Regions from separate parts of the Lysobacter stagni genome, predicted to be linked through region 1. Evidence: riboswitches for the same ligand, from Rfam matches in the RefSeq annotation. Region 1 holds a riboswitch; each other region holds the start of a gene.
What was found. A riboswitch is a leader RNA that binds a small molecule or an ion and turns the genes downstream of it on or off. The one in region 1 is predicted to bind cobalamin.
Positions count from the first base shown of each region.

Region 1 (9,441 bases):
GGACTGGCCGCCTGCATCGCCGAACTCGCGCTCCGTCAGGGCGACCGCTTCGGCCTGGTGGCCTTGCGCGACGACGGCGTGCGACTGCTCGCGCCAGGCGCGGGTGCGCGCCAGCGCGACCGTTTCCTGCTGGAGCTGCACGGCCTGAAGGCGCGCGGAAGCTGGCCGGCGCCGGAGCAACTGCGTCCGTTGTGGGAACGCATCGGTGCGGGCGATCTGGTGGTGCTGCTCAGCGACGGATTCGACGTAGGCGCGGTGGACGTCATGACGCGCCTGGCGGCCGCGCGACGCGAGGCGCTGACGATCCGCATCCTCACTGCCGAGGAACGCGACTTCCCGTTCCAGGGTGGACATCGCTTCCATGATCCGGAAACCGGTGAGGAACTGCTGGGCGACGGCGCCGCGATGCGCGCCGAGTTCGTCGCCCGCTTCGCGCAGGCGCGTCGCGAACTCGATGCACGTCTGGATGCCAGCGGCATCCGCCATGCCGAGTACGTCCTCGACCAGCCGCTGGACCTGCCGCTGCGACGGCTGTTCGGTTCGCGTGATGCCGCGGAGTACGCGTGAGCCTGGCCTTCCTGATTCCGGCCGCGCTGGCCGCACTTGCCGCACTGCTGTTGCCGCTGCTGATCCATCTGGCGCGACGCAGCGAACAACGGCCGACTGAATTCGCCGCATTGCGCTGGCTGCGCCAGAAGCCCAAGCCGCGCCATCGCATCCGCTTCGACGAATGGCCGCTGCTGCTGGTGCGCCTTCTGCTGCTGGTGCTGTTCGCCCTGTTGCTGGCGCGGCCGGTGCTGTTCGGCAGCCAGAGCCACGCACCCTACGTGGCGGTCGCGCCCGGTGCGGATGCCTCGCAGGCGCGTGCCGCGCTGAAGGTGGCGAACGCGCGCTGGCATTGGCTGGCGCCGGGTTTTCCGGAACTGACCGCCCAAGCACCTGCATCGACGGCGTCCGTCTCCAGTCTGCTTCGCGAGCTGGATGCGAGCCTGCCGATCGACGTGCCGGTGACCGTGTTCGTGCCGTCGCAGCTGGACAGCATGGATGCGCAGCGCATCATGCTGGCGCGCAAGGTCGACTGGCACGTGTTGCCATCGCGCGCAGCGAACGTTTCGCCAGCGCCCGTCGCAGCCGTGTCCGCACCGATCGTCCGTCACGCGCCGGAGCGTGAAGCATCGCCGAGGTATCTGCGCGCCGCGTTCGTCGCATGGCGACCCGCAGACGCGCCGGCGACCGCGTTCGACATCGCCCCGCACACCACGCCCCTGCCGCATGACGCACGCCAGCTGGTCTGGCTGGTGCCCGGCGACGTGCCGGCCGCCGTGCGCGACTGGATACGCGAAGGCGGCGTGGCATTGATCGACACGCAGGCGCGCCTGCCCGATGCGCCGGCGATGGCGCCCCTGTGGCGCAACGACATCGGTGTCGCGTTGGTCGAGGGCGCCGCCTACGGTCGGGGACGCGTGATGCGCCTGCGGGGCGCCATGGTTCCGGAGGCGATGCCGGAACTGCTCGACCCCGGTTTCCCACAACACCTGCGCGCGCTGTTCGCGCCTCCGTCGACCGCACCGGCGCGGGTCGCGTCGGCAACGCACGCGCCGGTCACGGGTAGCGCCGTCTACGCACCGCCACCGCGTGATCTGCAGCCGTGGCTGATCCTGTTGATCGTCCTGGTGTTCGCGGTGGAACGCTGGCTCGCGACCGCATCGCGACGGGCGGTGGCGCCGTGAACGTGATTGCCGCACTGAACCGACGCCTTGCGGGCGCGCGCTTCCGTCTCGGTGCCGATACTGCGCTGCGCGCGTTGCCTTGGGTGGTCGTCGCCACGGCACTGGCGTGGCGGATCTCCGGCGTGCCGACCGCCGTCGTGGTCCTGCTGGTGTGCACTGTCGTCGCCAGCGCATGGGCGCTTCGCGCATCGAGTGCGCTCGATACGGCGTGGCTGGTGCGTGAACTCGATCGCCGCCGTCGCGATCTGGACGACAGCGCGGACCTCCTCTTTGCTCCCGACGCGAAACTCAGCGGACTGGAGCGCCTGCAGCGCGCCCGCCTGGTTGAGCGCCTGGAGGAATCGCCCGCGCCCGATCTTCGTCCGGCGTGGTCCACGCGGCCGCACGTCATCGGCACAGTGCTCGGTGCGCTGGCCATCGCGGCCATCGTGTTGTGGCCGGTGCGACCGCGTGCGGCGTTCGAAGACGTGGTCGCCCAGGTCACCGGTGAAGTGGCACGGCCCACGCACACGCGCGTGCTCGATCAACAACTGCACGTCACGCCGCCCGCATACACGCGCCAGGCCGCGCGCGACGAACCCACGCTGGATGCGAAGGCGCCGCAGGGCACGCGCCTGCAGTGGGCCTACCGTTTCGCGCCGCAGCCGACCGCCGCGGAGCTGGTGTTCCACGACGGCCGTCGCGTGGCGCTGCACCGGGACGGTGATGTCTGGCGCGGGGAACACGTGCTGGTGAAGTCGGCGCTGTATCGACTGGAGCTGCGCGATTCGCTGCCGCTGCGCGAATCGAAGGCGCATCGCCTGGATGCCATCGCCGACCGTCCGCCACAGGTGCGGGTGCTTGAACCCGATCGAAGCCTCAGCCTGATCACGCCCGGCCAGCGCAGCTGGAATGTCGCGTTCGAGGCCAGCGACGATTACGGCATCGCGCCGTCCGCGCGCCTGCGCATCACGCTGGCCCAGGGCAGCGGAGAGAACATCACCTTCCGCGAGCACAGCGCGACGCTCGCCGGATCCGGCAACGCCACCACCCGGCGCTACACGCATCGACTCGATCTGGCCGCGCTGGGGCTGGCGGCCGGCGATGACCTGATCGTGCAGCTGGACGTCAACGACAACCGTGCGCCGTCGCCGCAGAACGTCCGCAGCGCGAGTCTCATCCTGCGCTGGCCGTCGGACCTGGGCACGGAAACCAGCGGCCTGGAAGGCATGGTCAAGAAAGTACTGCCGGCGTACTTCCGGAGTCAGCGCCAGATCATCATCGACGCCGAAGCGCTGCTGAAGGAGAAGCGAACGCTTCCCGCCGAACGCTTCCTCCAGCGCAGCGACGCGATCGGCGTGGACCAGCGCATCCTGCGTCTGCGCTATGGACAGTTCCTGGGCGAGGAAGCCGAGGGTGCACCGAAACCGCCGCCGACGAGCGATGCGAATGCGGCAACGGGCGACCACGAACAGGACGGCACGGCGCAGGAATCCGGTCACGACGACCATGATCACGTCGCGAGCGAAGCGCCCTCGGCCACGTTCGGTCAGGAAGGCTCGGTGCTCGAGGAATACGGACACACGCACGACCATGCCGAGGCAGCGACACTGCTCGATCCGGAGACGCGCACGATCCTGAAGGCCGCGCTGGACGCGATGTGGCAATCGGAACTGCACCTGCGCCAGGGCGATCCGAAGCAGGCGCTGCCGCACGCCTATCGCGCGTTGGCACGGATCAAGGAAGTGCAGCAGGCCAGCCGCATCTATCTGGCGCGCGTGGGGCCGGAACTGCCGCCGATCGACGAGAGCCGGCGCATGGGCGGCGACCGTGCCGGCATCGACAACCGCGCCGAGGTGATGGCGTCGGCGACCGCGCCGGACCCCACGCTGTCCGCGCTGTGGCGCGCGCTGGACGATTCGCCGTCGACGACCGCGCAACCCCCGGTCGATTTCCCTGCTCTGGAACGCTGGCTGCGCGCCAACGAGTCCCGCATCGCCGATCCCCTGTCATTCATCGCCGCGGTTGAAGCACTGCGCGCCGACCCGCAATGCGCGCGTTGCCGTGACGACCTGCGCGCCCAGCTGTGGCCGCTGCTTCCGCGACCGGCGACGTCCGTGCCGCGGCGCGACGATGGCGATGCGAGTGGTCGTCGCTACCTGGATGCGCTGCGCGGGGAGTCGGCGCGATGACCTCCATGCTCACACCGCAGAATGCGACCATCGCGGTCCTGATACTCGTGGTGGCGATTGCCTGCACGCGCCTGTTGTTGCGACAGCGTGGCGCGGAGCATGCTGCGCGTTCGCGCGCGTGGCGAGTCGCGCTGTTGCTGATCGCACAACCGGTCTGCGCGGCGTTGCTGTACTTCGCCTTGTGGCCGCCGACGGTGCCCGGCGAGGCGGGCACGCTGGTCGTGGCGACCGCCGGTGCCACGGCGGCGCGCATGGAGGCCGTGCCCGGCGACGCACAGCTCGCTTTGCCTGAGGCGCCCGCGCTGTCGGGTGTCGCGCGCGTGCCCGACCTGGCCACCGCGTTGCGCCAGCACCCCGGCACGCAGCGCGTGCGCGTGGTGGGGCAGGGGCTGGTGCCGCGCGATCGCGACGCGGTGAGCGGCATCGCGCTCACCTTCGATGCGGCGCCGCTGCCGCGTGGACTGGTCGAACTCGACGGGCCCGATCGCGCTGCCGCGGGCACCGCGTTCCGCGTGAGTGGTCGCGCCGAGGGCGTCTCCGATGGATTCGCCGAACTGCTCGATCCTGCGCGCCGCCGCGTCGACCGCGTTGCCTTGCCGGCCGATGGCCGCTTCTCGTTGTCGGCCACCGTGCGCACGCCCGGCGCGGCCGCGTTCAACGTGCGCGTGGTCGATGCACGCCAGCGAACCATCGATTCGGTCGCCTTGCCGTTGCAGGTCGAAGCGGTCGCACCGCCGCGCGTCCTGCTGCTCGCCGGTGCGCCCGGACCGGAAGTGAAGTACCTGCGTCGCTGGCTGCGCGATGCCGGATTGCCGTCGCATGCACAACTCACGGCTGGCGGCGGCGTGCAACTTGGCGATGCGCCGCTGGTGGTGAACGCGGGAAATCTTGCCCGCTTCGACGTGGCCATCGTTGATGAGCGCGCCTGGTCGGCGCTGGGCGAAACATCGCGTGCCGCGCTGGACGAGGCGGTGCGTAACGGCATGGGACTGCTGGTCCGCATGACGGCGACGCCGTCGGATGCCGAGCGCCGCCGTTTGCGGGCGCTGGGGTTCGACAGCAGCGGTGGCGGCGATACCACGGCCGCGCGTCCACGCGTGGCGATCAGCGACGACGACGCGACACGCGCGCGCATCGGTCCGGGTTCGCGCGATGCGCCGCGCGCGCACGATGCGCAGGTCGAGGACGTACCTGAGCTGACGCGCCGGACGCTGCGTCTGCAGGCTGGCGACGCCGTGCCGCTGACGACCGAACAGGACGGCACCGCGCTGGGTTCATGGCGTGCCGTGGGGCGTGGGCGCGTCGGCGTCTGGCCGGTGACCGACAGCTATCGCTGGGTGCTGGCCGGACGCAGCGACCTGCACGGCGAACTCTGGTCCTCGCTGGTCTCCACGCTTGCGCGGGCGCAGTCCGGACAGCGCTTCCTCATTCCAGGCGACGCGCGCGAGGGACAGCGCATCGCGTTGTGCGGCGTCGACGCCACGGCCAGCGTGATCGCGCCCGATGGCTCGATCGCACCGGTGCTGCGCGATCCGGCAACGGGCACGCGTGCCTGTGCGGCGTTCTGGCCGCAATCGCAGGGTTGGCATCTGCTGCGTTCCGGTGAGCGCACGCAGGCGTTCTTCGTTCGCGGCGCCAGCGAGGCCACCGGCCTGGCGAGCGAGGACATCCGCACGACGACGATGCGCCTGATGGCGTCCGCGCCGACGACCGTGTCCGACGTGGCCGCGCCGCGCCATCCCACCGCGCGATGGCCGTGGTGGCTGGCCTGGTTGCTGCTCAGTGGCGTGTTGTGGTGGCTGGAGCGATCGCGCCTAGGTCGCCGTTGAGTCTTTGAGGGCGCGGCTCCAGCGCGATGCGCCGCGCCTGCGTGCGAAACGAAGAAGCCCGGCTGGCGCCGGGCTTCTTCATGCGTGGTGCTCGCTCGCCGCTTCAGTCGGCGGGCGCGTAGCGCAGCGTCAGCCACCACTCGCGGCCGGGCTGGTTGTAGAACGACACGGTCTCGTACTCGCGATCGAATACGTTGGAGACGCGGCCCTGCAGCGTCAGTGCCGGGGTGAGCGCGTACTCCGCGCGCAGGTCCAGCGTGCCGTACCCGGCGAGGCGTCGCGTGTTGGCGACGTCGTCGAAACGCGGGCCCTCGCCGCTGGCGGTGACGCCGACGCGGAAATCACCGAAGGCGCGGTCGATGTCGATGCGCCCGCTGTTGCGTGCACGACGCGCCAGCTCGTTGCCTTCGAACACGCCGCTGCGGTTCTCGGTGTCCAGCCAGCTGACCGAGCCGGCGATGTCCCATTGCTCCACCGTGGCCTGCACGCCGAGTTCGGCGCCACGCATGCGCGCGCTGTCGACGTTGTTGGGACGGTTCTGGCTGGCATCGAACGCGATCAGGTCGTCGACGTCGGTGGTGAAGGTGTCGAGGTTGACGGTGATTCCGTCGCCCAGCCACGCCAGGCCCAGCTCCCAGGTCTCCGATTCTTCCGGGTCGAGATCCGGATTGCTGAAGAACGGGAAATACAGTTCGTTGAAGGTCGGTGCCTTGAACGCGGTGCCGACACCGGCACGCACGCGCCAGTGCTCGGCGAAGGTCAGTCCCCAAGCGCCGCTGCCGGTGGTATGGCCGCCGAACTGGTCGTTGTCGTCGCGGCGCACGCTGGCTTCCAGCGACTGCGCGCCGAAGTGGCCCTGGTACTGTACGAAGGCGGCCTTGTTGGCGCGTTCGGTCTCGTCGTACTGCGTGGTGGCGTCCACGCTGTCGCGCAGCCAGTCCAGCCCCAGCGTCAGCAGCTGGCCGCTGGCCAGGCCGAAATCGCCCTGCAGCGTGGCGCTATCGCGGTCGGTGCTGAAGAAGTCGACGAATGCATCGCCAAGGAAATTGTCGGAGGCATCGACGTTGCGGCCCGCGGTGAGGTGCAGGTCAACGCGCTCGCTCGGACGCCAGCGCAGCTTGCCGCCAATGACCTGCTGCACCGTCTCGGAACGGTCGGCGAAGTCGCCGTCGTATTCGTTGTCGCCTTCGTTGCGCAGCGCGTGGCCTTCAAGCGTCCATTGTTCGTTGATCGTCACGCCACCGCGCAACGACAACGCGTCCTTGGTGTAGCCGTCGCGGTCGGGTTGCGAGTCGGGCAGGATGAAGCAGCCCGCGCCGTCGAATGTGTCCGGATCGAAGTAGCCGTTGCAGGCGTTGATGCCGCTGGTGCGGCTGTGCTGGTAGTCGGCGCCGTACCAAGCGCGTTCGTTCGCACCGCCGAAGCCCATGCCGTAGCCGAAGCTGTCGTTGCTGCCGCCTTCCACGCGCACGCGCGGCACGAAGCCGCCGCGGTCCCGGCGCGTGAACACCTGGATGACGCCGCCGATGGCGTCGCTGCCGTACAGGCTGGCGCGCGGGCCGCGCACGATTTCCACGCGATCGATCATCTCCACCGGCAGGTCCTGGAACGAGGCCAGGCCCGAGGTCGAGGAACCGATGCGGATGCCGTCGACCAGCACCAGCACGTGGTCGGATTCGGCGCCGCGCAGGAACAGCGTGGTCAGCTTGCCCTGTCCGCCCTGGTTGGACATCGAAATGCCGGCGCGGCCCTGCAGCAGTTCCGGCAGCGAGCGCGCCTGGCTGCGACGGATCGCTTCGGCGTCGATCACCTCCACCGGCGTCAGCGCGTCATTGACGCTGACAGCCGTGCGATTGGCCGTGACCACCACCTCGTCGAGGTCGGTGGCGGGCGCCTGCGCGTGGACGAGGGACGGCAGCGCGAGCGAACAGGCAAGCGCGAGGGCGTGGATCGGGGCGGAACAACGCAGGGACATCGTGGGTTCTCCAGCGCGCGGACGTGCCGCGTCGGCATGACGGAAAGTCGTGGAGAGAACCGGGCTGCGTGACGGGGACGGAATGCGCGCCGGCAACGCCGCCGCGACGCCCTCCGCATCGCAACCAGTGTCGGGCCGTGACGACCCTTGCCTGCAGGCCGGTCTCCGGGCTTGCGAGTGGAGGTTTCCCTCGGGCGCGGCGCCTTCCCATGCAATCGCACAGTGGCGGTGTGCCGTGCCTGATCTCGCTTACCGTTGCGGGGGCAGCGCCGGAATGGCCGCGCGAATGCGTGGCGTCACCGGCTTCCCGTTTCAACCCGTTGGCGTCATGCCTCGGGGTCACCTGCTGGCGCGCGCAGTCTACGCGATCGGTCGGTCGGCGGCGACGTGCGGCCGCTCAGGGTGTCACTCGCGTTCGGCGGGCTCGTCGAACAGCGTGGGCATGGCCATCGTGTCTTCGCCCATCTGCGTCGTGGTGACAGGCGCGGCCGCGGGCTTGTAGCGCGGCGGGGGCAGCAGGGCGATGGCGGCTTCAGCGGCGGCGATCAGTTCGCCGCGGCGTGCTTCGGAGATCTCCTGCCAATGGCAGTCCTGCAGCGCGCCTTCGATGGCGTACAGCAGGTTGAGGGTGGGCTTGAAGCCGGCGCGTTTGACGCGCATGAAGGCCTCGACCGTGCCGGCCGCGGCGAGGTCTTCGCGGGTGCGAAGCCCGACCTGGCGGAGCCAGGCGGCGGACTTGGGTCCGATGTTGCGAAGCTTGTCGGTGCTCGTCGTCATTCCAGTGACTCCATGAAGGCCTTTGCGATTGCCTCCAGGCCGTGCTGGTCTTCAACGTCAAAACGGCCCAATTCAGGACTGTCGAGATCGAAGACGCCGACCAGCGTGCCGTCGGCGTGGGTCAGCGGAACCACCAGCTCCGAATTGGAGGCCGAATCGCAGGCGATATGGCCCGGGAATGCGTGCACGTCGGTCACCCGTTGCGTCTGGCGGGTCGAAGCGGCCGCGCCACAGACGCCCTTGTCCAGCGGAATGCGCACGCAGGCCGGCAGGCCCTGGAAGGGGCCCACGACCAGCTCGGTACCGTCGTAGAAATAGAAGCCCACCCAGTTGAGCGAGGGCAGCGAGTGGTAGACCAGCGCCGACAGGTTGGCCGCGTTGGCGATGCGGTCGCGCTCGCCATGGAGCAGCGCGCGCGCCTGCGCGAGCAGCTGTGCGTACTGTTCGGTCTTGGTGCCGCTTAGACTTTCGCTGGTGAACATGAGCGCCTCTTTCATGCAGTCTATCAGCGTAAATGGGGGCGGCCCGGCCGGTCCCAACCGGTGCGCGCCGTGACCCGCGGCTGGTTCGTCACCGGAACCGACACCGGCATCGGCAAATCGGTCGCCAGTGCGACGTTGCTGCACGCGTTGAGATTGCGTGGGCTTCGCGCGGTCGGCATGAAGCCGCTGGCGAGCGGTTGCGATGCCACGCCCGGGGGATGGCGCAACGAGGACGCGCTCGCTCTGCAGGCCGCAAGCGATCCGCGCCCGGCCTACGACGACGTGAATCCGTTCGCGCTGCCCCTTCCGTTGGCGCCGGAGCTGGCGGCTGCCGATGCCGGCATCCGGGTTACCCTTGCGCCGATCGAGGCGGCGTTCGCGCGCCTGTCATCGCAGGCCGATGCGGTGGTCGTGGAGGGCGTCGGCGGCTGGGCCGCGCCGCTGTCGGCGGACCTGGACCAGTGCGACCTGGTGCGC
Region 1 is NZ_JASGBI010000001.1:435,024-444,464, reverse strand. Features, by position in the region: gene QLQ15_RS01940 (DUF58 domain-containing protein) at 1-567, shown strand, start outside; gene QLQ15_RS01935 (BatA domain-containing protein) at 564-1,730, shown strand; gene QLQ15_RS01930 (hypothetical protein) at 1,727-3,901, shown strand; gene QLQ15_RS01925 (carboxypeptidase regulatory-like domain-containing protein) at 3,898-5,730, shown strand; gene btuB (TonB-dependent vitamin B12 receptor) at 5,834-7,705, opposite strand; cobalamin riboswitch at 7,845-8,067, opposite strand; gene QLQ15_RS01915 (TfoX/Sxy family protein) at 8,111-8,482, opposite strand; gene QLQ15_RS01910 (GAF domain-containing protein) at 8,479-8,964, opposite strand; gene bioD (dethiobiotin synthase) at 9,034-9,441, shown strand, end outside.

Region 2 (9,441 bases), 2.5 Mb from region 1:
GCACGCGCGCGGTCACGACATCACCTGGGCGAGCGCGAGATCCAGCCGCGTGAATCCGGCCTCATCCGGAGGCAGGCCGAAACGCAGGCTCGCTGGTGACTCGAACAGGCGCGTGAGGATGCCGCACGATGCCAGCGCCTCGTGCAACGCCGGGGCGCGCGCGTCCCGACGCCACTGGAAGAACGCACATCCTGCCGACGGCGTGAGTGCGTGCGCGTCGAGCAGGCGCCGGAGCCGGTCGCCCGTATCGGCCAGCTTCACACGCGCGTCGGCATGCCACTCGCGATCGGTCAGCGCGTGCTTCAGCACGTACCGTGTCGGGCCAGCGACCGTCCACGGCCCGAGCAGGTCCCGCAGCGGATCGAGCACCGCGCGCGTGGCGCACACGAACCCTGCACGCGCTCCCGCCAGTCCGAAGAACTTGCCGACCGACCGGAACACGATGAGACCGGGATGTGCGGTGTCGGCGCACAGGCTGCGCTCGGGTGTCGCATCCATGAAGGCTTCGTCCACCACCAGCCAGCCCCCACGCGCGGACAGACTCTCATGCAACGCAAGCAGTGTGGAGCGATCAAAGCGATCGCCACCCGGGTTGTTGGGATGGATCAGCACGATCACGTCGAAGCGTTCGCGCGAGGCCAGCAATGCATCGGCGGGCAATGTTTCCACCGCGTGGCCGGAACGTCGCCACGCGTGCGCGTGTTCGGCGTAGCCCGGCTCGATCACGCCAACGCGACACGGGATGCGCAGCCGCGGCAGCGCCTGGATCGCCGCCTGCGTACCGGCAACGGACAAAACCTGCGGTGCGCCGTAATAGTCTTGCGCCGCTTCGATGAGGCCATCGTCGTCTTCGGGCAGGCGGTGCCATGCCGTCGCCGGCACTGCGGGTACGGGCCACGCGAATGGACTGATGCCCGTGGACAGATCGAGCCATCGATCGGGCGCTATTCCGTAACGACGCGCCGCGCGCAGCAGCCGGCCACCGTGCTCAAGCATGAAAGAGCCTCCACGCATACGACGCCGCGATCGCGACGACGATCCAGACCCGCACACCGTTGCGCACCATCCGCAATGCCGCGGCAATGGAATCGGCGTCGGCGGCGGCGCCCTCGCCCAGCACGGGACGCGTCTCCCAGGTTCCGTGGTACGGCGCGGGTCCACCCAGGCGAACCCGCAGCGCCCCCGCGCCGGCAGCCATCACCGGTCCGGCATTCGGACTGTCCCATTGGCGAGCCTGCACTCGCCAGCAACGTAGAGCGCTCGCGGTGTCGCCGAGGACGGCGTATGTCGCCGCGGTGAGTCGCGCGGGGATGAAGTTGAGTGCATCGTCGATACGCGCGGCGGCCCAGCCGAAGCGTGCGAGGCGCGGCGTGCGGTAGCCCCACATCGCATCCAGCGTGTTCGACAAGCGATACAGCACCGCACCGGGAGCGCCCAGGATCGCGAACCAGAACAGCGCGCCGAACACGGCATCGTTGCCGTTCTCCAACACCGATTCGGTGGTGGCAGCCGCCACCTGCGAGGCGTCCAGTGCGTCGACATCGCGACTCACCATGCGCCCGACCGCCAGGCGCGCGGTGTCCAGCGCTCCATCGCGCAGCGCGGTCTCCGCGCGACGCGCGTGTTCGCCCAGGCTTCGATGCCCGATGGCCGAGTACAACACCACGGCCGACCACGCCCATCCTGCGGTCGCGGACAACGCAGTGAGCCAGTGCGACGCAAGCGCGGTCAATGCGACGGCCGGTAACACCCCGAGGCACCACGCGAAGGTTCCGGCCATGCGCCCGTCGCGGTACAGCCGCGTTTCGATGGCGTGGGCCAAGCGTCCGAAACCAACCAGCGGATGTGCGCGGCGCGGTTCGCCCAGCACGGCATCCAGCAGAGCGGCGGCGAGCATCGCCAGCGCCGTCATGGGCGGAACAACCTGATGGCGGCTTCAGGGTTCGAGGGGAAGTAGAAATGCACGAAGCTGGCCGTCATGCGCGCCTGCCGATAGACCGCCTCCCGACTGGGACCGCCGTTCGGGTTGTGGCTCGATGCCAGGGCCGGTGAATCGATGGTTGCGCTCGCGTAGTGGAAGGTATGTCCGCGCAATTCACCCTCCGGCAGCACCACCGACTGCAGGCCCAGCGCAGCCAGCCGCGCTTGCATCGCCGCGCTTCCGCGCAGCAGCCCCGCCATCGGATGCGCCTGGCCTTCTCGGTCGGCCAGCGAATCGAGTGCGAACAGCATGCCGCCGCATTCGGCCAGCATCGGTTTGCCCGCGTCCCGATGCGCATGCAGGGCCCGGTGCAGGTCGCGCCCCTCCGACAGCGTCTGCAGGTGCAGCTCCGGGTAGCCACCGGGCAACCACACCGCATCGCAGTCTGGCAGGGCATCGCCCGCGAGCGGCGAGAAGAAGCGCAGTTCCGCGCCCGCCTCGCGCAGCAGGTCGAGGTTGGCCGCATACAGGAAACAGAACGCGGCATCGCGTGCGATCGCGATGCGCATCCCCGTCAGGGTACGTGGCACCGTTGCGCGCTGGCCGGGTGCGAACCCCACCTGCGGCGGCAGCCCGGTCGATGCATGCGCCGCCCACGCGTCGGCCAGTGCGTCCAGGCGTGCGTCGATATCGGGCAACTCGTCGGCGGAGGTGAGTCCAAGGTGGCGTTCCGGCAAGGCGAGTGCTGCATCGCGGGGCAACGCGCCGAGCCAGTGCAGCTCGGGTGGAAGGCTGTGGCGAAGCAGGCTGGCGTGATGCGCGCTGCCGATACGGTTCGCGGCCACGCCGAACACCTCCAGACCCTCGCGGTAGCGGGCCAGGCCCGTCGCGAGCGCGCCGAAGGTCTGCGCCATCGCCGAGCCGTCGATCACCGCCAGCACCGGCAACCCGAGTGCCTGCGCGAGGTCGGCGCTCGACGGCGCGCCATCGAACAATCCCATGACGCCTTCGACCAGTATCAGATCGGCCTCGCCCGCCGCGGCATACAGGCGCGCGCGCACATCGGCCTCGCCCGTCATCCACAGGTCCAGTGCATGCACCGGCGCCCCGCAGGCGCGTTCCAGCACCATCGGGTCGAGGAAGTCCGGGCCCGTCTTGAACACGCGCACGCGTCGTCCCTGCCGCGTGTGCCAGCGGGCGAGCGCCGCAGTCACGCTGGTCTTTCCCTGCCCCGAAGCGGGCGCGGAAACCAGCAAGGCAGGACAGTGACGAAGCTCGCCCATCGCTAGAGTTCGATCCCGTGCTGGGCCTTGATGCCGGCCTTGAACGCATGCTTGACCACGCGCATCTCGGTGACCGTGTCGGCGGCATCGACCAGCGCCTGCGGCGCACCGCGACCGGTGATCACCACATGCTGGCGCGCCGGCCGTGCGGCGAGCGCATCGAGCACCGCGTCGAGGGCAACGTACTCCTTCGCCAACGCGATGTTGAGCTCGTCCAGCAACACGAAGTCGTACGCCTCGTCCGCCAGCATGCGTGCGGCCACGCCCCACGCGGCGCCGGCCTTCTCCACGTCGCGTTCGCGGTCCTGCGTTTCCCAGGTGTAGCCCTCGCCCATCACGTGGTAATCGACGCAATCGTCGAAGTGACGGAAGAACGCCTCTTCGCCGGTACTGAAGCTGCCCTTGATGAACTGCACCACGCCGCAGCGGAAGCCGTGCCCGAGCGAACGCGCGAGCATGCCGAACCCGGACGAACTCTTTCCCTTTCCGTTGCCCGTGTTGACCACCACCACGCCGCGGTCGATGGTGGCCCGGGCGATGCGGCGGTCCACCAGTTCCTTCTTGCGTTGCGCGCGCTCGCGATGGTGCTCGTCCTCATCCAGGCCGCGGCGTTCCGTGCCGCGGCTCATGCGTGTGCACCGTGACGGGCGGCGAACCGCGTACGCGCCAGACGCCATGCCGCCCGCACCGCGAACGCCAGCCCGACGTAACCGGCCAACGTGCCGAGCGCGCGCGGATAGTAGTGCGGGATGCGGGCGATGAAGCCCGACAGCGTGGGTTCGGCATACCGGCCGGAGAAGAACCAGAAGCCGCCCTTCGACAGCGCATAGGCCACCGTCGCGCTGGCGACCAGCACCAGCACCAACCGTGGCACGCTGGCCAGACGGTCGCGATGCAGGCCGGCGTACACGTGGCCACCCAGCCAGAGCGACGCATACGCGAGCGCGAGCGCCCAGTAGGCGGGCGACAGACACCAGTCGGTGATGGTGCCGCTGGCGAGGCTTGCGATGTCGAGCAGCGAGGACAGTACGAAGAGCGCGGGCAACGCCCACAGGGGACGCAGCAACGCACCGGCCAGGAAGAACACCGCCCACGACGCGCTCGGCAGCGCATCGACGCTTGCGAAATGCTGGCCGCGCGTGCAGATCATCAATGCGGCCAGCGCGCCTGCGGTGAGGATCTGGGCGCGGGTGGTCGCCAACGGCAGTGCGGATTCGGAGATGGAAGGCGTGGCGGTCATGGCAATGCTCCCGTTCGATCAGGGCTGAGTGGCGTGGGCAGCGCGATCGCGCAACGCGCGCGTCGCCAGTCCGTGCAGGGCCAGCGCCACGACGACGTAGGCCATCGTGGTTCGCACGAACAGCGGCCCCCACTGCCAGGCCCGCGCGAGGTACTCACCCAGGTGCGGGTTCTCGTAACGGCCGCCCAGCCAGTAGAACGCGCCGTTCGAGATGGCGAACGACAACGTCGCGCACAGCAATGCAACGCCGGAAGCGCCCAGCATCGATATCCAGGTGGGCTGCAGGCGCCCTGAGAACGCGCGCCCGCCGTACCACAACACCGCGTACGCCGGCAGCAGGAAGGAGTACGCCGGCGTCACGCAGAAGTCGCTGACGCCCGCGTGCTCGATGGCCACCCAGTCGATCGCCACCGCCAGCGCGATGAACACCGCGAACTGCCAATGTCGCCGCAGGTACAGGCCGCCGAGGAAGAACAGCGCCATCGACGCATCCGGAAGGTGCAGCACATCGCCGAAGTGATGGAAGCGCGTGGCGACCATCAGCGCGGCGAATGCGGCGAACAGGACCAGGTTGACGCGGCGGGTCAGGGATTTCATCGGCGACCTCTCGAAGTGGCGGAGCGTTGGGTCAATGGGCGACCGGCTGGTAACGCAGGGTCAGCAGCCAGGTGCGACCCGGCTGGTTGTAGAGCGCGGCGGTCTCGTAGCGCTTGTCGAAGACGTTGGCGACCGACGCCTGCACGCTCCACGCCTCGTCGAAGGCCCAGCCCGCGCGCAGGTCCGCCAGACCGTAGCCGCCCATGCGGGTGGTGTTGGTGAGGTTGTCGTACCGTTCGCCGGCACCACTGACGCTGGCACCGACACTGAATCGATCGAAGCGGCGGTCCGCATCGATGCGACCGCTCTGCTTCGCGCGGCGCGGCAGCACGTTGTCGCGGTTGGGGTTGTCGCCGTCGTTGCGCGGATCCAGCCAGGTCAGGCTGCCGCGCAGGTCCCAGTCGGCCAGCGTCGTGCCCGCGACCAGCTCGATGCCCTGGATGCGCGCGCGGTCGATGTTGTTGGGACCGCCGAAATCGCCCAGCGATGCGTCGAAGGCGATCATGTCGTCGATCTTCGTATCGAAGGCATTGACCGACCAGTTGCCCCAGTCGTGCTCGCCGCGAAGTCCCAGTTCGACACTGCGCGATGTCTCGGGGCCCAGGTCGGGGTTGCCGTAACCGGGGTAATACAGTTCGTTGAACGTGGGCGACTTGAATGCGGTACCGACACTGGCGCTCAGGCGCAACGCATCGGTGAAGTCCCAGCCCCATAGCAGGCTGCCGGTGGTCTTGCCGCCGAACTGGCTGTCGTCGTCCCGGCGCGCGCTCAGCTGCAGCGACTGGTTGCCGAAGTCCTGCTGCCACTGTCCGAACAGGCCGCGGTTGATGCGGCGGTCGCGCGCATAATCGGTGTTGCTGTGGACCTCGTCGCCCAGCCAGTCGTAGCCCAGCGTGAGCAGTCCGTCGCCCAGGCCAAGGTCGCCCTGCAGCGAACCCAGCCTGCGTCGTGTATCGAAGGTGGACGAATACGTCCCGTTGAGGAAGTTCTCGCTCAGATCGGCGCTGGTGCCCAGGCCCAGAGTGAACTTCATCCGCTCGCCCGGCGCATAGCGGACGCGGCCACCGATCACCTGCTGCACGGTATCGGCCTCGTTGTTCGCGCTGCCGTCGTACTCGTTGCGGCCTTCCGCGCGGAAAGCGCGCACATCGGCGTCCCACTGCGGGTTGAAGCGCCAACCGCCCTGCACAGTCAGCGACGTGTTGCGATAGCCATCCTTGTCCGGATCGAAGTTGCGCGTACCGCGGTAAGCGTTGATCCCGTCGGTGTCCTGGTGTGCCGCATTGATCGCGTACCAGCCACGCGCGTCCGCATCGGACGAACGACCACCGATGCCGGCCGACAGCCGCTGCGTGTCCTCGCTGCCGATGGCGGCACTGAGGCTGGGTGCGAACGAACCCTGCGGCTTGCGGGTGAAGATCTGGATGACGCCACCGAGCGCCTCCGAGCCGTACAGGCTGGAGAAAGGCCCGCGCACGATCTCGATGCGTTCGACCTGCTCCAGCGGAATGTCCTGGAGCGACGCGCCACCGCTGGTGGCCGAGCCGATCTTGATGCCGTCGATGAGCACCAGCACGTGGTCGGATTCGGTACCGCGCAGGAACACGGACGTCGCCTTGCCCGCGCCGCCGTTGTTGGCCAGCGAGATGCCGGCCCGGCCGGTCAGCAGGTCCGGCAAGGATGCCGGTTGCAGGCGTTCGATCTCGGCGCGATCGATCACGGTTACTGCGGCGAGCGTCTGGTCCTGCGTGCGCGCGGTGCGCGTGGCGGTGACGACGACCTGGTCCAGGTCGGTGGCGGCGACGTCGGCCATGGCCGGCGCGATGGTGGAAATCGAAGACAGCACGGCAACCGCCAGCACGCGCCGACGGATGGAAGAAAACTGCGGATGCACTGACACACTCCTTGACCGCGCCTGCCCGCGCGGGAACGTTGGAAAAGGACAGGCGGAAGGAAGGTGTGATGGCGGCAACAGGCACGGAGTCCTGGCCGCATGACATTCGCCCACCGCATGTCACGTCGCTCCATGGCCGGTCTCCGGGCTCGCGAGCGAAGCAGGATTCACCTGGCTTCCGGTCCGCGCCTTCCCATGCGTGAGCACAGTGGCTTCGTGCGGATCGTTGTCTCGCCTACCGTTGCGGGGGCAGCTCCGGAATTGCCGGTCGTGCAAGCACGACGCGGCGCACCGGATTCCCGTTTCAACCGCCGGACAAGCCGGCGGTCACCTTGGGCGGGCGCAGTCTAGCAGCAGTACGGCCGGTTGCGCAGACCGGCGTCACATGGCGATGCGTCATATGTGCAGAGCCGGCCTGCTTGACGGAAATCAACGCAACACGGATGTGTTCATGCGCCATCGCCTGCCGGCTTGTGCGGCGGCGCTTGCGCCGCGAACATCGCGGCGATGTCGCCCGACAGGCTGCGCAGGTGCATGTCCTGCTGCGGGAACGGGATCTCGATGCCCGCCTCCGTGAGCGCCCGGTACATGCGCGTGACCAGCTCGCTGCGGATGCTGACGGAGTTGTCGTAATCGTTCGTCCACGCGCGGATCGCGAAGGTCAGCGAACTGGCGCCCATCGCGGTGAACAGCACGGCCGGCGCCGGATCGCGCACCACGCCAGGCGTGGACAGCGTCGCTGCGCGCAACAGGTCCGCGATGCGCGCGGGATCGGAGCCGTACGCCACGCCCACCTCCACGTCGATGCGGCGGTTGCGGTCGAGCAGCGTCCAATTGGTGAGCTTCTCCGACAGCAGCGTGCCGTTGGGCACCACCACGTCCGCGCCTTCGAAGGTCTTGATGGTGGTCGCGCGCATGCCGATGTCGCGCACGCGGCCGGACGTTCCGGTGATCTCGACCACGTCGCCGGGCTGGATGGGGCGCTCGAACATGAGGATCAAGCCGGAGACGAAGTTGTTGACCACGTTCTGCAGGCCGAAGCCGATGCCCACGCCCAACGCGCCGAACACGAACGCCAGCTGGCTCATCTGGAAGCCAGCGGCCGACAGCGCCACCACCACGCCCAGCAACAGCAACGCGTAGTACGTCAGCGAGGCCACGCTGTTGGCCACGCCGCGCGGTAGCGACATGCGCGTGAGCACTTCCTCCTGCAACAGGTAGCGCACCGATTTGGCCGCCCAGAATGCGATCAACACCGAAACCGCGAAGATCAGCACATGCCCCAGGCTGATCGTGATCTCGCCCAGCCGGAACGTGTACGACAGCACGGACGAGGTGAACGCGTAGATCGGCCGGAAGATGCGGAAGCGATTGGTCGTGAAGACCAGCCAGCCGATCGTGGCTGCCAGCACGATCAACCGTATCACCAGCAGCGCCAGGGGCGGCGCATGCTCACGCGAGAGCCGGAAGCGCGGCACACCGTGCCGGGCCAACAGCAAGCGCACCAGCGCGACGAACACCGTCACGCTCGCGTACAGCACCAGCGCCAGGTAGCCGCTGTCGATGACGCCGCTGACCAGCATCTCGGCCAGCGACACGTTGCCGAACACGTTGGAACCCACCGATATCGCCAGCAGCGCCACGCTGACCCAGGCCGCGATGTGGACGGCCTTGCCGACACGCCCGACCAGGCCCGAATGGCTGACATGCCGCGAGCGCCACAACAGCCACAGCGTGAGCAGCAGCGCCAACGTGCCCAGACCCAGGTAATAGATCCGGTACAGGAAGGCGTTGGCGATGAACAGGAACGCGACCCGTTCCAGCAGATACAGGCCCGCCGCCACGTACGGCCAGGGCCCGAGCAGCAGCCGCGCGTTCGGCGGGATCAGGCGCAGCACCGGCACCAGCGCGATCAGCATCGCGACCTGGTGCACCAGCAGCGGCGCGTCGGGCTCGAAGGCCAGCACGGCCATCATCGACAGCAGCAACCATGAGGATACGGGCCGGCGCAGCACGCGCATCGATGCCTCGTCCGCGTCGCTCGTCTCGGGGAAGCGACGGCTGCGGATCGCCAGCCAGATGAGCAACGGCAGCAGCGATACCTGGAACACATGCAACGCATGCTGGTTCCCGGTTCCGGCCGCGGCGTACTCCCTCGCGAACCGCGTCTCGATCTCCAACCCGGTGGCGATGGATGCCAATGCGCCCTTGTCATCGCCTGTCGTGGGCCGCGCCCGCCACAATGGCGGCGCATCCAATCGCACCAGGCGGCTGTCGATGTAGTCGATCGCAGCCGCGACCGCGCGCAACCCCGCCTGGATGCGTGCATCGACCGCGTTGGCGCGACGCCCCAGGTCGATCTGCCGCGCCAGCGGGCCCGACAGCTCCTGCTCGGCCTTGCGCAGCTCGTCCACCAGCGTGTCCACGCGCGTCACCAGCGCGACGGGCATGTTGCCGGCACGCGCCGCCGCCTGCGTGGCTTCCCAGTCGGCGCGCCGCTGCGCCA
Region 2 is NZ_JASGBI010000001.1:2,967,405-2,976,845, forward strand. Features, by position in the region: gene QLQ15_RS13720 (cobyric acid synthase) at 1-16, opposite strand, end outside; gene cobD (threonine-phosphate decarboxylase CobD) at 13-996, opposite strand; gene cbiB (adenosylcobinamide-phosphate synthase CbiB) at 989-1,912, opposite strand; gene QLQ15_RS13735 (cobyrinic acid a,c-diamide synthase CobB) at 1,909-3,204, opposite strand; gene cobO (cob(I)yrinic acid a,c-diamide adenosyltransferase) at 3,207-3,833, opposite strand; gene QLQ15_RS13745 (hypothetical protein) at 3,830-4,444, opposite strand; gene QLQ15_RS13750 (hypothetical protein) at 4,463-5,041, opposite strand; gene btuB (TonB-dependent vitamin B12 receptor) at 5,073-6,941, opposite strand; cobalamin riboswitch at 7,053-7,285, opposite strand; gene QLQ15_RS13760 (mechanosensitive ion channel family protein) at 7,385-9,441, opposite strand, start outside.
Region 2: it holds a riboswitch for cobalamin, as region 1 does, so the genes downstream of both, btuB (TonB-dependent vitamin B12 receptor) here and btuB (TonB-dependent vitamin B12 receptor) in region 1, are expected to answer to the same signal.

Region 3 (9,441 bases), 240 kb from region 1:
GATGCCAGCAACGTGACGGTGCCGATCCAGGCGCTGCGCGTGCGCTGGGCCAGCGGGCAGGCGGCATTCGACCTTCCCGTTCGCGTCAGTGCTTCGGACGACCTGCGCGACTGGCGCACCGTGGCAGACGGTGCGCACCTGGTCGAACTCTCCAACGCCGGCCAGCGCATCCTGCGCGATCGCATCGACATCGACGGAACGAAGGCGCGCTATCTGCGCGTGGCGCCACTGGATGCGAACGCGAAGGCGCTGCAGGTGAGTGGCGTCGTCGCCGAACTGCAGGCGACCGCGGCAACACCGCAGTGGCAGTGGCGCGTGCTTCGCGGAAAGCGCGTGCAGGATGCCGACGCCTCGGTGCATTACGAATTCGAACTGGACGGCCGCTTTCCGATGGCGCAGGCCGATGTCGCGCTACCGGGGAACAGCACGGGGCAGTGGCGTTTGCAGGTGCGCGACGATGCCTCCGCACCGTGGCGCGATGCCGCCGCGTCGTGGATGGCGTTCCGACTCGAGCAGGAAGGAAGCAGCGATGCATCGCCGCCGCAACCGCTGTATGGCGTTCATCGCGAGCGCCTGTGGCGTTTGACGCCCCTGGGCAGCGCGAACCACGCCGACGCGCCGCAGTTGCGCCTGGGCTATCGCCCGGAAGCGCTGGTGTTCGTCGCGCAGGGTGCAGGGCCGTTCGCGCTGGTCGCGGGCAGTGCGCGCACCAGCCGCACCGACGCGGAACTGGTGGGCATGATCGAGGCCATGCGCGCACAGCGCGGCGCGCTGTGGCAGCCGGCGATCGCGACGCTGGGCGCTTCCGTCGAGCGCGCCGGCCAGGTTGCGCTCACGCCCGCACCGACGCCGCGCGACTGGAAGACCTGGTTGCTGTGGGGCGTGCTGGTGCTGGGCGCTGTGGTGGTGGCCGGCTTCGCGCTGAGCCTGCTGCGCCGTCCCGCCGCGTGAGGTCCTCGTGCCGCGCCGCGTACGGCGCGGCGCGGCAATGGCACGTCAGAACGCCGCGTCGAACGCCACTTCGCCTTCCACGCCCACCTGGTAGGCCGACACACGACGCTCGAAGAAGTTGGTCACTTCCTGCACGTCCTGCAGGTCCATGAAGGCGAACGGGTTGGTGGCGCCGAAATGCTTCGGCATTCCCAACTGGGTCAGTCGCTGGTCCGCGCAGTACTGCAGGTACTGGCGCATGTCCTTCGGCGACAATCCCGCGACGCCGCCCGACAGCACGTCCTGCGCGAACTGCATCTCGCACTCCACCGCTTCCTCGAGCATGCGCACGACCTGCGCCTTCAGTTCGTCATCGAACAGCTCGGGCTCCTCGCTGCGCGCCGTGTGGATGACTTCGAAGGCGAACGCCATGTGGCAGCTCTCGTCGCGGAACACCCAGTTGGTGCCCGAGGCCAGCCCGTGCAGCAGCCCGCGCGAGCGCAGGTAGTACACGTAGGCGAACGCGGCGAAGAAGAACAGGCCTTCGATGCAGCAGGCGAAGCAGATCAGGTTGAGCAGGAACTGGCGGCGCTGCGCGGTGGTTTCGATGCGCGACAGCCCCTGGATGGAATCGATCCACTTGAAGCAGAACTCCGCCTTGGCGCGGATCGACGGGATGTTCTCCACCGCGTCGAACGCCTTCGCCCGCGCGACCGGGTCGGGCAGGTAGGTGTCCAGCAGGGTGAGGTAGAACTGCACGTGCAGCGCTTCCTCGTACAGCTGGCGCGACAGGTACATGCGCGCCTCGGGCGCGTTGATGTGCTGGTACAGATTCAGCACCAGATTGTTGGCGACGATGCTGTCGCCGGTGGCGAAGAACGCGACCAGGCGTTCGATCAGGTGGCGCTCCGCCGGCCCGAGCTTGTGCTTGAGGTCGTTGACGTCGAGCGAGAAGTCGACCTCTTCGACGGTCCACGTGTTGCGGATGGCGTCGCGGTACATCTCGTAGAACTGCGGATAGCGCATCGGCCGCAGGGTGAGGTCGAAGCCTGGGTCGAGCAGGCGGGGCGGGGTCATGTCGGATCCTTCGGATGGCCCTCTCCCTTCCGGGAGAGGAGGCGCGCAGCGCCAGGAGAGGAGGGCTTCAGGGGAGGGAGAACCGCCCCTCACCCTGGCGCTTTGCGCCTGTCCCCCTTCCGCGAGGGAAGAGGGAGCAACGGGGTTACTGGCAGGCCTCGCAGGCCTCGGGGTTCTCCAGCGAGCACGCAACGGCTTCCGTCGGCGTGTACTCGGGCTTCGGTGCCTGCGCGGTCGCGCCGCTCACCGTGGCCTTGGCGATCTTCGTGGCCGGGCGCGAGCGCAGGTAATACGTGGTCTTCAGGCCCTTCTTCCACGCGTACATGTACATCGACGAGAGCTGGCCGATGTTCGGGCTTTCGATGAACAGGTTGAGCGACTGGCTCTGGTCGATGAACGCGCCGCGCTCGGCGGCCATGTCGATCAGCGAGCGCATCGGCAGTTCCCACGCGGTGCGGTACACGGCGCGCAGCGATTCGGGAATCGCCTCGATGCCCTGGATGGACCCTTCCGCCATCTTGATGCGGTCGCGCAGCTCCGGCGTCCACAGGCCCAGTGCCTTGAGTTCCTCGACGAGGTACTTGTTGACGACCAGGAAGTCGCCCGACAGCGTCTCGCGCTTGAACAGGTTCGACACCTGCGGCTCGATGCATTCGTAGCAGCCGGCGATGGAGGCGATGGTCGCCGTCGGCGCGATGGCGATGAGCAGAGAGTTGCGCAGGCCGTGCTCGGCGATGCGTGCCCGCAAGCCGTCCCAGCGTTCGGCATCTTCCGGCGCCACGCCCCAGGCTTCGAACTGCAGTTCGCCCTGCGCGGCGCGCGTGTCGGCGAACGAGGGGTGCCGTCCGCGCTCCATCGCCAGCTCGTTCGATGCCGACAACGCATGGAAATACACCGCTTCGGCGATCCGCTTCGACAACGCCCGCGCAGCGTCGGAATCGAACGGCAGGCGCAGCTTGAAGAACACGTCCTGCAGGCCCATCACGCCCAGGCCGACCGGGCGCCACTTGAGGTTGGCGCGACGTGCGGTTTCGATCGGATAGAAGTTGAGATCGATCACGCGGTCGAGCTGACGCACCGCCAGTCGCACGGTGTCGGCGAGCTTGTCGAAATCGAAGCGTCCGGACTCGCCGTGGACGGTGCCTTCCTCGAACAGTTCGACGTGGTGCGAAAGATTGATCGAGCCCAGGTTGCACACTGCGGTCTCGTCCTGCGACGTGACCTCCAGGATTTCCGTGCACAGGTTCGACAGGTGCACGACGTTGCCATCGCGCAGGGTCTGGTTGCAGGCGCGGTTGGACTTGTCCTTGAAGTTCATCCAGCCGTTGCCGGTCTGTGCCAGCGTGCGCATCATCCGCGCGTAGAGGTCGCGCGCCTTGACCTTCTTCACGGCAAGGCCTGCGGCTTCGGCGGCGTGGTACGCGCGCTCGAACGCCTCGCCCCACAGGTCGGTCAGCTGCGGCACTTTCGCCGGGTCGAACAGCGACCACTCGCCGTCGGCCTCGACGCGGCGCATGAACTCGTCGGGGATCCAGTTGGCCAGGTTGAGGTTGTGCGTGCGGCGCGCTTCGTCGCCGGTGTTGTCGCGCAGTTCGAGGAATTCCTCGACGTCCGCATGCCACGGCTCCAGGTACACGCAGGCCGCGCCCTTGCGCTTGCCGCCCTGGTTGACCGCCGCGACGGACGCATCCAGCGTCTTCAGCCACGGCACGATGCCGTTGCTCAGGCCGTTGGTGGAACGGATCAGCGAGCCGCGCGAGCGGATGCGCGTGTACGACAGGCCGATGCCGCCGCTGAACTTGCTCAGCTTGGCCACGTCCATGTAGCGCTTGTAGATGCTCTCCAGCGAATCCTCGGGCGAGTCGAGCAGGAAGCAGCTCGACAGCTGCTCGTGCGTGGTGCCGGAGTTGAACAGCGTCGGCGAGGACGGAATGTAGTCCAGCTGCGCCATGCGCCGGTACAGCGCGAGCGCCTCGCCCACGTCCTCGCTCAGCGCACAGGCGATGCGCAGGAAGAACTGTTGCGGGGTCTCGATCACGGTGCGCGCGGTCGGGTGGCGCAGCAGGTAGCGGTCGTACAGCGTGCGCAGGCCGAAGTAGTCGAAACGCAGGTTGAGCGAGGCGTCGATCGCATCGTTGAGCTTGCGCGCGTTGGCCTGCACAAACGTCAGCAGGCGGTCGTTGATCAGGCCCAGTTCGTGGCCGCGCTGCACCGACTGCGAGAACGCATGGATCTCGATGCCCGCCACTTCCTTCTCGATCACGCCGGCCAGCAGGCGCGCTGCAAGGCGACCGTATTCGGGTTCCTCGGCGGTGAGCAGGGCGGCGGTGCGGATGGACAGCTCATCCAGCTCGCGCGTGCTCGCGCCGTCGTACAGGCCGGAGATGGTGCGCGTGGCCACGCGCATGGGATCGACCGCGAACAGGCCTTCGCCGTTGCGCGTCACCGCGCGCACGATCTTGTTCAGGTCCACCGGTTCGCGGCGGCCGCTGCGCTTGGTCACCGTCATGGTGAGGTTGGCGGCGGGCGGCGTCAGCGCGAAGCCGGGCGACGGTTCCGCGTCGCGGTTCGGTGCGGCGACGGGCGCCGCGACGGCGGACGCTTCGGTGATGGCATTCATGGCAGGACTCCGGTGCGTGGGCGCACGGCTGGCCGTCCTCTCCCTCGAAGGACGACGCGGGCGCGGGAGTCATCAGCATGGAAACGGGGTGTCGCGCAGACCGAGACGGCGTGGCGACGGCAGTGCCATCGCCTGCGACACCGACCGTCTTCCCTCCGAAGACTCCGTGGCCGGTCACCGCGCGGTGTGCAACGCGCGGCTGTCGGCAGGTCTTCGGGCTCGGGACGAGACGCGTTGGATCGCGTCGCCTACCGGTGGCCGCTTCCCAGGCTGTGCGCCCAGTGCCATGACCACCTTCGTTTCCCATACCGCTGCGGGGCAGCGCCGGAGTTGGACCTTCGTCCGTACCGGCTTCCCTTTTAATCCGACCCGCGAGGAGTCGGCACCGACGGGCACAACATAGTGGGGGTGCGCGCATCAGTCAACGCAAAATGTTGTGGATAACCGCAGATCCGGAATGTGGGCGCGATTTGCCCGGGCGGGATGCGCGGAGGACAATGGCCGTCTCGGCGACCGCCGGTGACACCGCAGCAGGACCGGTCGCCACACCTCCCGATCACCCCACCGACCCTTCCGCCGAAGGGCCAGCAGAGGAAGCATCCATGTCCATCGTCCGCATGTCCGATCTCGATCTCCAAGGCAAGCGCGTGTTGATCCGCGAAGATCTCAACGTGCCCATCGACGATGGCCGCATCACCTCCGAACAGCGCATCACCGCGGCCCTGCCGACCATGAAGCTGGCGCTGGAGAAGGGCGCGGCGGTGATGGTCACCTCGCACCTGGGTCGTCCGAAGGAAGGCACCTGGACGCAGGAGGATTCGCTCGCGCCCGTGGCGAAGCGTCTGTCGGAACTGCTCGGCATCGAGGTGCCGCTGGTGAAGGACTGGGTCGATGGCGTCGACGTGAAGCCCGGTCAGCTGGTCCTGCTGGAGAACTGCCGCATGAACGTCGGCGAGGGCAAGGACGATGAGGCCCTGTCGAAGAAGTACGCCGCGCTGTGCGACGTGTACGTCATGGATGCCTTCGGCACCGCGCACCGCGCGCAGGCCTCCACGCACGGCGCCATCCGTTTCGCGAAGGTTGCCGCTGGCGGCCCGCTGTTGATGGCCGAACTCGACGCGCTGGGCAAGGCGCTGGACAACCCGGCACGCCCGCTGCTGGCCATCGTCGCCGGCTCGAAGGTGTCGACGAAGCTGGAGCTGCTGTCGTCGCTGGTGAGCAAGGTCGACCAGCTGATCGTCGGCGGCGGCATCGCCAACACCTTCATCGCCGCGATGGGGCATGGCGTGGGCAAGTCGCTGGTCGAGAACGACCTGATCGATACGGCGAAGAAGATCATGGCCGACGCGAAAGGGCGCGGCGCGGACATCCCCGTTCCGACGGACGTGGTCGTCGCACCGGCCTTCGCCGCCGATGCACCGGCCACGGTCAAGGCCGTCGATGCCGTCGGCGCGGACGACATGATCCTCGACATCGGCCCGCAGACCGCCGCGCGCTATGCGGAGCTGATCAAGGCCGCCGGCACCGTGGTGTGGAACGGCCCGGTCGGCGTGTTCGAATTCGACGCGTTCGGCAAGGGCACGGAAACGCTGGCGCGCGCGATCGCCGCGAGCCGCGCGTTCTCCATCGCCGGTGGCGGCGACACGCTGGCAGCGGTCGACAAGTACGGCATCGAGCGCGACGTGTCCTACATCTCCACCGGCGGCGGCGCGTTCCTGGAATTCCTGGAAGGCAAGGAACTGCCGGCGGTGGCGGCGCTGAAGGCGCGGGCGGCGTAACGATCGTCACGCTGTTCCCCCTCTCCCCTTGCGGGAGAGGGACAGGCCGCCAAAGGCGGCCAGGGAGAGGGGCAGGGCCGCCGAACGCCGCTGCGCGGCGCCCCCTCTTCCGGCGCTTCGCGCCACCTTCTCCCGCGAGGGGAGAAGGAAGATCAGGCACTGAGGAAACACACGCATGACCACGCTCTTCTTCGACATGGACGGCACGCTGATCGATTCGGCGGTCGGCATCACGCGTTGTGTCGAACATGCCCTGGTGCAGATGGGCCTGCCCGTGCCGCCGCAGGAGGAACTGCGCCGCTGGATCGGCCCCGCGCTGCGCACCAGCTTCGGTCCGCTGCTCAACGACGATGCGCGCGTGGAGGAAGCGGTGCTGCACTACCGCGATCGCTTCGAGACGCACGGCTGGGCGGAACACGAGGTCTACGCCGGAATCGGCGAGACCATCGAATCGCTGCACGCCGCCGGGCATCGGCTGGCGGTGGTCACCGCGAAGAACGAGCCGCACGCGCGCAAGATCGTCGACCACCTCCCGTTCGGCCACTGCTTCGTGGACGTGATCGGCGCCACGCTGGACGGACGCATCAGCCACAAGGACCAGCTCATCGCCGAGGCGCTGCGACGCTTCGACCTGGTGGCGGACGCGTGCTGGATGATCGGCGATCGCCGCATGGACATCGAAGGCGCGCGTCACCACGGCATGCGCAACGTCGGCGTGCTCTGGGGCTTCGGCGGCGAAACCGAACTGCGCGAGGCCGGCGCGTTGCACCTGGCGTCGTCGCCGCGCGAACTGGCCGCGCTGCTGGCGGCCTGACGCGGCGCCGGCGGGCGCGGAGGCACTCCCCGCCGGTTGTGGTCGCGCTCCCTGAATCCTTAGTATCGGCGGCGGGACAACGAGGGGATCCGCATGCGGGTTTGGTGGGGGTTGCTGGCGCTCGCGCTGGCTGGTGGAGCGTGGGCCGCCGATACGCAGCACGTGCGCGGCGAGTATCGTTTTTCGGTAGGGGGCGAACCGGCCTTCGTCGAGCGCACCGAGATCGCCGCGCAATGGGATCCGGCCGCGCCCGGTGCCAGCGACGCGCCGTGGCGCTTCTGGCTGTACGACCTCCAGATCGACAACCGCCGCGGCCAGGACGCGTACTACGTCGACTACGTCTTCGAGCCCAAGTCCGCGACGCTGCTGGGCGAGGCCGGTCGATACCAGATCTCCTTCAATCCGGAATACCAGCAGTTGAAGATCCATCGCGTGGAGTTGCGCCGCGGTGGTCGCTGGCTGTCGCGGCTGGCGCCCGAGCGGATTTCGCTGGCGCGCCGCGAGACCGACTTCGAGCAGGACCTCGCCGACGGACAGGTCACCGCACTGATCGTGCTCGACGACGTGCGCGTGGACGACGTGGTGAGGGTCAGCTACACGATCACCGGCACCAATCCGGTACTCGCCGGCAACACCGCAACGGCGATGCCAATGGGCTGGCGCAGTCCGACCCTGGACATGCGTTTCCGTTCGATCTTCGATGCGGGCACCGACGTGGCGGTGCACAGCGAGGGCAAGGCCCCGCAACCGCAGGTGCGCTCCTTCGCCGACCGCGTCGAGGCGACTGCACGGGTCCACGCCGTGCCGGCCTATGTCGACGAGAGCGACTACCCGCGCTGGTACCGGTCGTATCCGCACGTGCAGGCAGCTGCCAGGCGCAGCTGGGCGGACGTGGTGGCGTGGGCGCTGCCGCTGTACCCGAAGGTCGATGCGCTGCCGCCGGACCTGGAGGCGCAGATCGCGCGCTGGCACAAGCTCGGCAGCGACGAGCAACGGCTCAAGGCGGCGCTGCGCGCCGTGCAGGAGCAGGTACGCTACTTCGGCGTGGAGATGGGCGACAACACGCACCGTCCGACGCCGCCGGCGGAAACCTGGACGCGACGCTACGGCGACTGCAAGGACAAGGCCTATCTGCTATCGACGGTGCTGGCACGCATGGGCATCCGTGCCGAGCCGGCGCTCGTGTCGGCGGATCGCGGTCAGGCCGTCGCACAGTACCTGCCGGCGGCCTCGCTGTTCGATCACGTGATCGTTCGCGCGAGCGTGGACAACGCGACGGTATGGGTGGACCCGACGCTGACCTCCGAAGGCGGCAATCCGTCCGAAAGCGACCAGAGCGCCTACGGCCATGCCTTGCCCATCGCGGCCGGCATCACCGCGCTGCAGCCGATCGCGCGGCCGCGCAATGCCCACAACAGCGTGACGGTGGAGGAGCTCTATCGCCCCGCTGCCGACGGTCGCGCGGCGTTGCTGGAAGTGCGCACGCTGTACGAAGGCGACAGCGCGAACTACTCGCGCCGCATGATGGCTCGGGAGCGCCTGGAAGACGTCGCGCGCCGCTACGCCGACTTCTACCGCCAGCGTTTCGGCGAGGTCGAGGTGCAGCAGCCGCCGAGGGTGCAGGATGACCTGGACAGCAATCGCCTGACCATGCTCGAGAGCTACCGCCTGCTTGCGCCCTTCGAGAGCGAGGGCGGGGGGCGGGCGCTGGAGGTCATGGCGGAAAGCCTGTCGCGCGCGACCAGCCTGCCGACAACGGTCGAACGCACCGGACCGCTGTACCTGGGCGAACCGAAGCAGTATTCGCACCGGATCCAGGTCGCACTGCCGCCACAGTGGCGACCGGTGTTCGGCAACGAGGACGAACGGTTCGCCTCGCCCGGCTTCGACTACCGGCGCGGCGTACGGGTCGACGGCGCCAGGGTGGACGTGGTCTACGACATGAAGGTGCTGCAGCCGGAACTCACCGCCGAGCAGGTGAGTGCGCACGTGCAGCAGATGCGCAAGGTGCGCGACAGCCTGTCGGCCAAGCTGAGGTTCCAGGTTCCCACGCAGCTGCAGCGCGATGACCGCGAAGCGCGGCTGAAGGCGCTGCTGCGTGGGGTCATCGACGAGGGCTCCACGCCATGAGCGCACGTTTCCACCGCCGGCTAACGATCGCATTCGCCGCGCTGCTGTTCGGTACCCCGGCCTTCGCGGCCGCGCCGCCGAAGTTCGATGCG
Region 3 is NZ_JASGBI010000001.1:196,279-205,719, reverse strand. Features, by position in the region: gene QLQ15_RS00915 (DUF3999 domain-containing protein) at 1-951, shown strand, start outside; gene QLQ15_RS00910 (ribonucleotide-diphosphate reductase subunit beta) at 997-2,007, opposite strand; gene QLQ15_RS00905 (ribonucleoside-diphosphate reductase subunit alpha) at 2,153-4,516, opposite strand; cobalamin riboswitch at 4,815-5,032, opposite strand; gene QLQ15_RS00900 (phosphoglycerate kinase) at 5,230-6,405, shown strand; gene QLQ15_RS00895 (HAD hydrolase-like protein) at 6,581-7,219, shown strand; gene QLQ15_RS00890 (DUF3857 domain-containing transglutaminase family protein) at 7,313-9,349, shown strand; gene QLQ15_RS00885 (tetratricopeptide repeat protein) at 9,346-9,441, shown strand, end outside.
Region 3: it holds a riboswitch for cobalamin, as region 1 does, so the genes downstream of both, QLQ15_RS00905 (ribonucleoside-diphosphate reductase subunit alpha) here and btuB (TonB-dependent vitamin B12 receptor) in region 1, are expected to answer to the same signal.